DNA from 2 places in the Quadrisphaera setariae genome. Region 1 is predicted to be linked to the other one. Evidence: predicted binding sites of a transcription regulator. Region 1 holds the regulator's gene; the other holds the start of a gene.

Region 1 (4,972 bases):
CGCCGCTCTTCCCGCCCAGGCCGAGCGGGCCCAGCAGGTAGCCCTGCCACCCGAGCCAGGTGGCGCTGGTGTTGACGACCAGCCCCCACCCGACGGCGGTCGCGGCCAGCAGCAGCACCACCGGGCCCCAGCGCACGGACCCGTACTGGCCCGCGGGGTCGAACAGCGCGACGTCGTCGTAGGCGCCGGAGCGGCGGACGAGGTCGGCGATGGCAGCACCCGCCCACGCGGCGATCGGCACGCCGAGGGTGATGAGGAAGCCCTGGAAGGGGGTGAGGAAGTCCTCGGAGACGAACACGACGTAGACCGCGCCGGCCACCATCAGCGCCCCGTCGACCAACGCCGCCACCCAGCGCGGGGCGGGCAGGCCGAGGGAGAGCAGGGCCAGTCCGGAGGAGTAGATGTCCAGCACGGCGCCGCCCACCAGCGAGAGCACCGCGACCACCGCGAACGGCACGAGGAACCAGGTGGGCAGGCCCGTGGCCAGGGCACCGATCGGGTCGGTGCTGGCGCCGTCGTAGAACTCCGGCGAGGAGGCCGCCAGCAGCACCCCGAAGCCCAGCAGCACCAGGGGTGCAGTCGCGCCGCCGAACGTCGTCCACCACACCACCCCGGGGCGCGAGGAGTGCCGGGGCAGGTAGCGGGAGTAGTCGCCCGCGGCGTTGACCCACCCCAGCCCGAACAGGGTCATGCTGAACACGGTGGCGCCGAGCAGCGCCTGCCAGGTGCCGTTCGGGGCCGCGGTGACGGCGCCCCAGTCGAGGCGCCCGGCCGTCAGCGCGAGGAAGACAACGGTCAGCACGCCGGTCACCCACGTGATGACGGCCTGCAACTTCATGATCGCCTCGAAGCCGAGGACACCGGCGCCCACGACCAGCAGGACGACGACGACGAGCGCGACCGCCTTGGTGACCGTCCCGCCGCCCCAGCCCAGCGTCGTGAACACGGTGGCGGTGGCCAGCGCCGCGAGCGAGACGAGGACCGTCTCCCAGCCGACGGTGAGCAGCCAGCTGATGGCCGAGGGGAGCCTGTTGCCGCGCACGCCGTAGGCGGCGCGCGAGACGACCATCGTCGGGGCCGAGGCGCGGGTGCCGCCCAGGGCCACGAGCCCGCACAGGAGGAACGACGCGACGATCCCCACCACCCCGGCGAGCAGCGCCTGCCACCAGCTGACGCCGAAGCCGAGCACGAAGGCCCCGTTGGCGATGCCGAAGACGGAGACGTTGGCGGCGAACCAGGGCCAGAAGAGGCTCGAGGGCCTGCCGCGCCGCTCGGACTCGTCGATGACGTTGAGGCCGTTGACCTCGACGCGCGACAGCGACGGCGGCCCGGGGGTCGCGGTGGTCGGCGAGGTGGTCGACGAGGCGGACGACCCGGGGGGCAGCACGACGGAACAGTACGGGGAGCAGCGCGGGAGCAGCAGGGCCCGCCTCCTCGTCGTCCGCCGCGTCGAACGCGTGTTTGAGATCGCGTGCTCGATCCACTACCCTGCGTGCGTGGCGACGACGGCCCCGAAGGGCACCTCCGGTCGAGCTGACGACCTCACCAGCCGGCAGCGAGCCGTGCTCGACACGATCCGCGAGTCGGTCACCAGCCGCGGCTACCCGCCGAGCATGCGGGAGATCGGCAAGGTCGTCGGGCTGCACAGCCCCAGCAGCGTCGCGCACCAGCTGGTGACGCTCGAGCGCAAGGGCTACCTGCGCCGCGACCCGAACCGCCCGCGCGCCATCGAGGTGGTCGACCCCGGCCGCACCGCGGGCCGCGGCGCCGCGGCAGCCGTCCCCGCGGTCCCGGAGAGCGAGGAGACCGCCTTCGTGCCGCTGGTCGGGCGCATCGCCGCCGGCGCACCGCTGCTCGCCGAGCAGGAGGTGGAGGACGTCTTCGCCCTGCCGCGCCAGCTGGTGGGCGAGGGCGAGCTGTTCACCCTGCGCGTCGTGGGCGACTCCATGGTCGACGCCGCCATCTGCGACGGCGACTACGTGGTGGTCCGCCGCCAGCCCGTCGCCGAGAACGGCGAGGTGGTCGCCGCCATGATCGACGGCGAGGCGACGGTCAAGGTGCTGCAGCGCCGCGGCGGCGGCGTTCAGCTGCTGCCCCGCAACGCCGCCTACTCCCCCATCGACGGCACCGAGGCCACCATCCTCGGCCGCGTCGTCACGGTGCTGCGCTCGCTCTAGCCGAACAGCTTGGGGAGCTGCTGGCCGAGGGTCAGCACCGTCGCCGTGCCGTAGATGAGGATCGCGAGCACCAGCAGCGCCAGCCGCACGCCCCTGACGCGCAGCGGCGCCGGGAGCAGCTTGCGGTTGGTGGCGATGAGCAGCGCCGAGTAGATCGTCATCATGAGGCCGCCGACGGTGGCGGAGACGACGACGAGCGCGATCGGCTGGTCGAAGCCGATCAGCAGCACCACGGCGCCGATGGCCACCAGGCCCCAGGTGAGCCAGAAGTAGATGCGGCTCTCGTCGGCGCTCTTGAGGTAGCTGGTCTTCAGCACGTCCGCTGCCATGCGGCTCGTGTAGTCGGTGATGCCCAGGGCAGCGCCGAACAGCGAGAACGCGCCGATGATCCAGAAGAAGACACCGAACCAGGTGCCGACGGCCTCGGCCAGCTGCTCGCCCTCGACCCGCACGAACTGGATGTCGTTCGGCAGGTCCTCCAGGCCGAAGACGGTGGAGTAGGCGAGCAGCGAGGTGAAGAAGATCGACACCACGGTGATGGCGACGAACGTGCTCAGCTGCTCGACGTTGGCGAAGCGCCACCAGCCGCGCCAGCGCCGCAGGTTCTCCTCGCCCTCGGGCCCCTCGGTGCGGAAGACGTAGCCGGTGCTCGGCACCGCCTCCGGCTCACCCGTCACCGGGCTCTGCAACCGCGGCACGTAGTGGCCCATGCCGAAGCCCTTGTCGCGGATCCAGTTGGACTGCACGAGGTTCTGCCCGCCACCGGCACCAGCGAAGATCATCGCGCCGAAGAGGGTGGCGAAGCCCAGCTCCGCAGCCGGGAAGCGCGCCTCGGTGACGATGGTCGGCACGTCGCGCCAGGCGGTCGCGGTGATGGCGGCGAAGGCCCCCACCACGAGCAGGAGCATCACCGCCGCCACCTTGACCATCTGGATCTTCTCCAGCGCCACGTACACCACGGGAGCCAGGGTGAGGATCAGTCCGATCGCCACCAGCAGCCCGATGGCGATGAACCGCGGCGTCCCCCCGGTGAGGAAGCTGATGAGCGTCGCCGAGCTCGTGGCCCACCCGGGCCAGAGGTTGGCGCCGTAGGTGAGGATCGCGAACACCAGGCCCCAGTGCGGCCAGAACCTGCTGAACCCGGTCACCGCCGTCTCGCCGGTGGCCAGGGCGTACCGCTCGATCTCCATGGTCACGAAGTACTGCGTGACCACGCCGACCAGCGCCGCCCACACGAAGACCAGCCCCACCTGGGAGGCGATGAACGGGAACAGCACGAACTCGCCGCTGGACAGGCCGACGCCCGCGGCGATGATCCCCGGCCCGATGAGCGGCAGCCACCGCGACGGCGGTTTCGGGAGCTCGCGGACCTCCGGGACGGCGAGCTTCGAGCCGCGGAACGGGTCGAGGACTGAGGTCGCACTGGGCGGTCGGTGACCGGCCGCGTCGTCGCGGGTGGACATGCCCGCCACCGTGGCGCAGGTCGCGCCTCCGCGCGAGCCGATCAGCCCGCGAGCAGGGCTCGACCCATGCCGCGCACGACCCGGGAGGTGAGCCGGCCGCGGGCCAGGCCGATGTCGGCGACGTCGTCGAAGACGCCGGTGTCGCGGGCCGACGCGCGCAGCGCCGCGTGCAGCAGCCGGTCGCTGCGCACGAGCCGCGCGGCGAGATCCGTGTGGCGCAGGTGCCCGACCAGCGCCTCGCCGAGCATGCGGTCGTACCGGCCACCTCCGAGCGCCGCGCGCCCGGCGAGGACGCCCGAGAGCACCGCGTAGTAGATGCCCTCCCCCGTCACGGGGTTGACGAGGCTGGCGGCGTCACCGGCGAGCAGCACGCGCCCCACCGACCAGACGCCGCTGCGGCCCGTCGAGAGCGGCAGCGGGTGCCCGGCCACCTGCTCGGCGCCGGCCGTCGTCCCGGGGAGCAGCTCCTCCAGGCGCTCCAGCAGGCGCGCCCGCGTCGGCGCGGTCCCCGCACTCGAGCGCGAGTCGACCAGCTGACCGAACCCCACATTCGCGCGCCCGTCCCCCACCGGGAAGGACCACGCGTAGCTGGGGCGGTCGGTGTCCTCGGAGAACGCCAGCACCTGGACGCCCTCGTGCTGGGGCAGCACGGGCGCGTACGCGCGGACGGCGATCGCCGTCGTCCCCCGCCGCTGCGGCGGCACGACCGCCGGGCCCAGGGCCCGCCGCACCTCGGAGTGGGCTCCGTCAGCGCCCACCGCGATGCGGCCGCGGACCACCTCGCCGTCGGACAGGACGACGCCGACCCCGGCTCCGTCCTGCAGCACGTCGCGCACGCGGGCCCGGCGCAGCACCGCGCCGCGCTCGACGGCCGCCCTCACCAGGCGCTCGTCGAGGACGGCGCGGGGCACCACCTGGGCGGGACGGCTCATCGCCTCCTCGACCACCGGGACCCCCGGCGCCCCCACCACGGAGATCCGCAGCCGCGGCGCCACCGGCCAGTCGTCGAGCAGGCCGGTGACGCCGACGGTCTCCAGGACGTCGAGGGCGTGGGGGGCCACGCCGTCCCCGCAGACCTTGTCGCGCGGGAAGTCGGCGCGGTCCAGGAGCAGCACCTTCGACCCCGGACGCTGGTGCAGCGCCCCCAGCGCCGCCGCCGAGCCCGCCGGTCCGGCGCCGACGACGACGAGGTCCCAGTGCTGCTCACGACCGTGCTGGCTCACACGCCGGATCCTGTCAGGCGGCGAGCTTCACGGTGAGGTCGGACCCGGCCAGGGCCTTGGTGAACGGGCAGATCTGCTGGGCCTGCTCCAGCACGCGCTCGGCGACGTC
Region 2 (4,972 bases), on a different contig from region 1:
GCCCGGTCGCCGTCGGACGTGCCGGTCTCGCGGGACGCCAGCAGCCGCTCGAGGACCACCCAGAGGGCCGCCCCGCCGACGAGCTTCAGCCAGAAGAGCGCCGAGAGGTCGGGCAGGAAGGGCTCCACCGCCGACACCGCCTTCCACCGTCCCAGCCGCACCACCACCGGTCGGGTGATCATGGCACCGGGCCAAGGGAGCGGCCACGGACGTGCACCCGCCAGGCCGTTCCGCGCGGTGCCCGGTCCGGCGACACTCGCGACCACGGCCACCACCGAGGTGCTGCCGGACCTGCGACTGCCGCGGTGGCTCATGCCGTCGCTGGCCGCGATGACCTCGCTGGTGCTCGCCAGCCACGAGTTCTTCGTCGTCTCCCTGGCGCGCGCAGGCGTCACCAGCCCGCCACCGGTGCCCTCGTCGGAGAGGCCCCGGTGCACCCCGTCAGCGCGGGGCCCGCGGCGAAGACCGTCGTGGCTGCGGCAGCAGCCCGGCGGGACGACCACGGGGAGTGCCGGCCCTGGGCACACCAGCTCCGAGCCAGGGATCAGCACCCGCAGGCGCGGCGCGCTGCGGGGATGTCGGGGACGTCGTCGCCGGCGAGGTCGTCGTCGTCCGGAGCGGACGGTGGTGGTGGAGCTGGGGGTGGGGTGGTCAGCAGCAACCCCCCGCCAGCGGGAGGTGCCCCCGGCTCCACGCGGCGCCGCGTGGTCTGCGCGACCGCCCGGCGGGGGTTGAGCAACCACCGCCCCAGCGGGTCGACGCTGGCGGGAGGGCGGACATGAGGGGTCCCGTCGACCATGCGCACGCCCCACACCCCGAGGGTCACCAGGACGTGGTGGCGCCCGCAGAGCAGCACCCCGAAGTCGACGTCGGTGGGACCGCCCTCGGCCCAGGCGTGGACGTGGTGGGCCTCGAGCCACCCCGGCGGGGCGGTGCAGCCGGGGATGACGCATCCGCCGTCGCGGGCGAGCATCGCGCGGCGCTGGGCAGGGCTGAAGAGACGCACCGCACGCCCGAGCGCCAGGACCGCTGCGTCGGGTCCCTGGCAGGACAGGGTCACGGTGTGCATGAGCGCGCTGCACGCCAGGTGCTGGAGCTGCGTGGTGGTCAGGGGACGACGGGTGGTCTCGTTGGTGGCCCGGCCTGAGCCTGGGACGCCGACGAGCTGGTCACCGGTGGCAGTGACGATCACCCGCGGAGGCTCACCGCCGCGGGTCTCGTCGGCGCTGCGGCCGAGGCGGGCGAGGAGCGCGAGGGCGTCGGCGCGGCGTTGAGGTGCTGTCCGGTCGTCGCGGACGGGGACTGCGGGCTCGCCGCGGCGGGCGGTGGTCCGTCCGCCGCCGTCGTCGTCGGTGGTGCCTTCGTCCAGCCCGGGGAGCGGAGCGTCGGCCGTGCCACCGGTGGTGTCGTCGAGGGCGCTGGCACGAGCGGGGTCGGCCAGGGGAGCGCGCACGGTGGGGTCGGGCTTGGACAGGTGGTCGATGGCGGCCTTGAACTCGGCGCCGACGATCGCGTCGAGGTGGCCGCGGATGTCGAGGGAGCCGTCGTCGTGGAGCGTCAGGGACAGGTACCGCTTGTCGACGTCGTCGGGGTCGAAGCCGCGGTCGGCCCGTTGGGGGTCCAGCGTCTGCGCCAGCACCTCGCACGCGATGGCGGCCTGCGGGTGGGTCAGGCCGGGCAGGGTACGCGCGAGCACCTCGTCGGCTTCGGCGGAGTGCGCGCGCTGGATGCGCCGGGGCAGCGACTCGACGACGCGGCGGGCCAGCGAGGCGATGTCGGTGGAGATGCGGCCGCGAGCGTGCTGCTCGCCGACCCGCCCCAGGCCCTCCCCGGCGAGGAGCACGGAGGCTGACCCAGACGTCGACTCCCCGGCCGGCCCGTCAGCCGGCCCGTCGGCACCGTCTGGTACAGGGCCGCCGGCAGGGACGGGCAGCGGCGCGACGGGGGCGGTGAGCGCCTTCGCCAGGCGCACGTCCGAACTCGCGCGACGGGCCTCGGCCCCGGTGTGGGTGATGAGCAGGTCGGTGGGGGAGGTGGCCCCGACCACGGTGAGGTCTTCGGGGGTGAAGCTGGCGGTGAGCAGCAGCAGCGCCGCGTCGGTGACGTGGCGGACCTCGGCGGCCAGCGCCAGCGCCTGCACGCGCTGGTGGGGGCCGACCGACGCGAGGTAGCGCGCGGCCTCGACGGTGGCGTCCGCGGCGGCACGAGCGGCGGTGAGGGCCTCGGCGAGCGGACCGGTCAGCGGAAGCGGAGGCAGGTCGGGGCGCGGCTCGGTGTCGTCGTCCTCAGGGTGGTGCGGTGCGGGACCGGCGCCGAGCGCACCCGGGGCGAGCGGCTCGGACTGCCACCTCTGCCCGCCGCCGAGACCGTCGTCCAGACCGTCAGCGCCGGGGGTGCCCTCGTGGGGCATCTCGGTGCTGGTCCAGGTCATGCGGATCACGCTAGGGGCCACCACCGACAGTCGAACGTGCGTGCAAAGGCGCTGCACAGGGCTGTGATTCGCGCAACCTGAAGTTCACCCGTTCGGACCCTCGCGCAGCGCTCGGCACCGGCGGTGTGGAGGGCGGCCTCGACCGCGCCCTCCACGGGCGCACTGTCATCGAGGCCGGCCAGCACGCGCTCGCGCTGCCGCTGCTGCCGCTGCACGGTGCGAGCCGGGCTGATGTCCACCCGGTGGCGCCGGGCCGGCTTCCCTGTGACGGTGCAGGTGGCGCCGTCGGCGATGACCCTCCGGGACCGGTCACCGTCGACCTCGGCCCCGCAGCGCTCGACGGTGTCGTCCTCGGAAGCCCACGAGCCGGAGACGCGCACGCCCGTGAACGAGGCGGTGGTGCGCCGCGGTGAGGATCATGTGCACCGAGGCGGCATCGGTCGGACGGGCACCTCCGTCGTCGTCGTGCTGGAGGACGACGACGGCGGCGCTCAGCACGAGCGCTGCCGCCGCGCTCGCGGCTCACTGCGCGCTCACTGAGCGGCCGACCGGACGCTGCCGGGCACCATCCGTCACCTCCGCGCATGATCTCGGGCTGCGCCCCTGGCAGGAGACCGACACCGGGCAGGTGGCCCGCGCCCACGAGGACCTGGCGGTCTACCACTGGTGTGCCCAGACCTTCCGCCCCGACAGTCCCCGGTGCTCGACGGCGCTCGACGGCGCTGCACCTCGACGACTGGCGCGACCTGCACCAGCACGCCCTCGTCGCCGGTGGCGCCTGGCCAGCGGTCCAGCGGACCCGATGGCTCAGCGCCTGCGGAGGTCGGCTGCCGGCGCCAGCAGCTCCGGTCCCCACGCCGCGGTCGCTGCGAGCCGCTCCTGCGCTGCGGCGAGCGGGAAGGTCGCCACCTCGGTGACCCTCTCGCCGTCGTCGGGGACGGACGGCGGGGCCACCACCTCGACCTCACCCCAGCCCCACAGCCACGCCGCGAAGGGCTGGGGGAGATGAGGTCGGTAGGGCGCGGGCGCCGCCGCCCTCCTCGAGCAGCTCGCGGACGAGGGAGTCCTCGACGGTCTCGCCCCGCTCATGGGTCCCGCCGGGGAGGAACCTGTCGTCGGGCCCCTCGCCACGGCAGAGCAGCACGTCCCCTCCGGTGAACCCGACGACGTGGGTGCTCACCACCACCGCGTCATCGGGGAGGTGCGTGGAGGAGGTCATCGTCGTCGCCGCCCACTCCCACCGCTCCGAGCGGTGCAGCAGCGGGTAGCGGCGCCGCGGGTCGTCGTCGCGGTGGTCGGCGGTCACGCCGCGGAGACCGCGCTGACAGCCGTGACCAGCCCGGTGGCGTGCACCACCGCCACGAGGGCTGCCACGGGGAAGGGGATGGAGGGGAGGCGGATCCCGTCAGCCTCGTCTGAGGCGGCGGGGACGGTGACCCCGATGGGGACGACGGCGAGAGCTGCCGCGCACAAGCCCGTGGAGGGCTGGGGAGCTGGCGCAGCACCGTCCACGCGTGGTCTTCCTCTCCTCGTGATCAGCTGCGAGGCACTCTCCGCCTCGGCGGTCGGCGCCGCACGCCGGTGGAGGGGAGGGGGACGGCTCTCAGGCGTGTTCCACCTCGACGATGACCAGCACGCCGCGGTGGTGGGCGTCGCAGTAGCGGCCCCTCTCGGCGTACATGCCGCCGCTGCGCCGGCCCTCCCCGGGCAGCGCCTCCAGCCCGACGACGTACCCCGTGCCCCTGATCCGGTCGCCGTTGACGAAGCGCTCGCCGTCGATGACGGCCCCCTCGACGGGCTCTCTGCTGTCCTCGACGTAGAGGTCCGCGCCGGTCGGCCAGACCACCCACCGGTCGGTGGTGCTGCCCGCCGGTGTCGTGAGGCGCGCCAGCTCGCAGCTCTGGTCGTCGAGCAGCAGCTCGCCCTCGAAGGGAACCGCCTCGCCGTCGACGTCGCGCCCGGAGATGGTCACGAGCCCGCCGACCGTGCTGCTGATGGTGCACCCCGCCACCACCGTCGCTGCGGTGACCGCCAGAGCGGTCGTGTTCAGCACCTGGCGGGACCACGCGGGCCTGTGGCGACTGTGCACGTCTGCTCCTGCTCTCGGGGAGATCTGCACCTGTGACGCCCTCCCCGGGGTGGCTGTTGCAGCCGTGGGGCGAGCCTCGTCGCGGAACCGGCCCGGTGCCCTCCCGTCAGTCGAGGCGGGGACGCACCACGGGACCGGTCAGCAGGACGAGCCTCGTGCCGTCGTCGGCCCGCCAGGACTGGACCTCGCCCCGCGAGTCCGCCGCCAGGCGCACGAACCCCGCCGTCGCCAGGCGGCGACGCGCCTCCGGCGGCAGCACGCGCTTGCCCCCGGCGTGCGGGTTGCCGGGGGTGCAGTCGTCGAGGCACTCGACGACGACGTCGGCCGCGGCGAGCAGATCGGCCTGGTGCTTGCGCACGTCGTCGTCCAGGAGGGTGTGGAGGCGCTCGCCGTCCCAGAACCGGCCGTCGTCGGTCCACTCCGGTTCGTCCAGCTCGAGGGGGTGACCCCAG

What was found. Region 1 encodes LexA, which represses DNA repair genes until DNA is damaged. Its sites were predicted from a motif close to TCGAACANNTGTTCGA; they were not measured.
Region 2: the regulator LexA is predicted to act here: its motif matches at 2,462-2,477, upstream of FMM08_RS14030 (HNH endonuclease signature motif containing protein).

The regions. Positions count from the first base shown of each region.
Region 1 is NZ_VKAC01000012.1:44,050-49,021, forward strand. It holds gene FMM08_RS18130 (purine-cytosine permease family protein) at 1-1,318, opposite strand, end outside; gene lexA (transcriptional repressor LexA) at 1,497-2,177, shown strand; gene FMM08_RS18140 (Nramp family divalent metal transporter) at 2,174-3,640, opposite strand; gene FMM08_RS18145 (NAD(P)/FAD-dependent oxidoreductase) at 3,682-4,863, opposite strand; gene FMM08_RS18150 (OsmC family protein) at 4,877-4,972, opposite strand, start outside.
Region 2 is NZ_VKAC01000008.1:32,168-37,139, reverse strand. It holds gene FMM08_RS14035 (RidA family protein) at 1-437, opposite strand, end outside; gene FMM08_RS14030 (HNH endonuclease signature motif containing protein) at 545-2,431, opposite strand; gene FMM08_RS14025 (hypothetical protein) at 2,774-2,971, shown strand; gene FMM08_RS23080 (hypothetical protein) at 3,239-3,385, opposite strand; gene FMM08_RS14020 (NUDIX domain-containing protein) at 3,396-3,737, opposite strand; gene FMM08_RS14015 (hypothetical protein) at 3,734-3,943, opposite strand; gene FMM08_RS14010 (hypothetical protein) at 4,035-4,520, opposite strand; gene FMM08_RS14005 (hypothetical protein) at 4,627-4,972, opposite strand, start outside.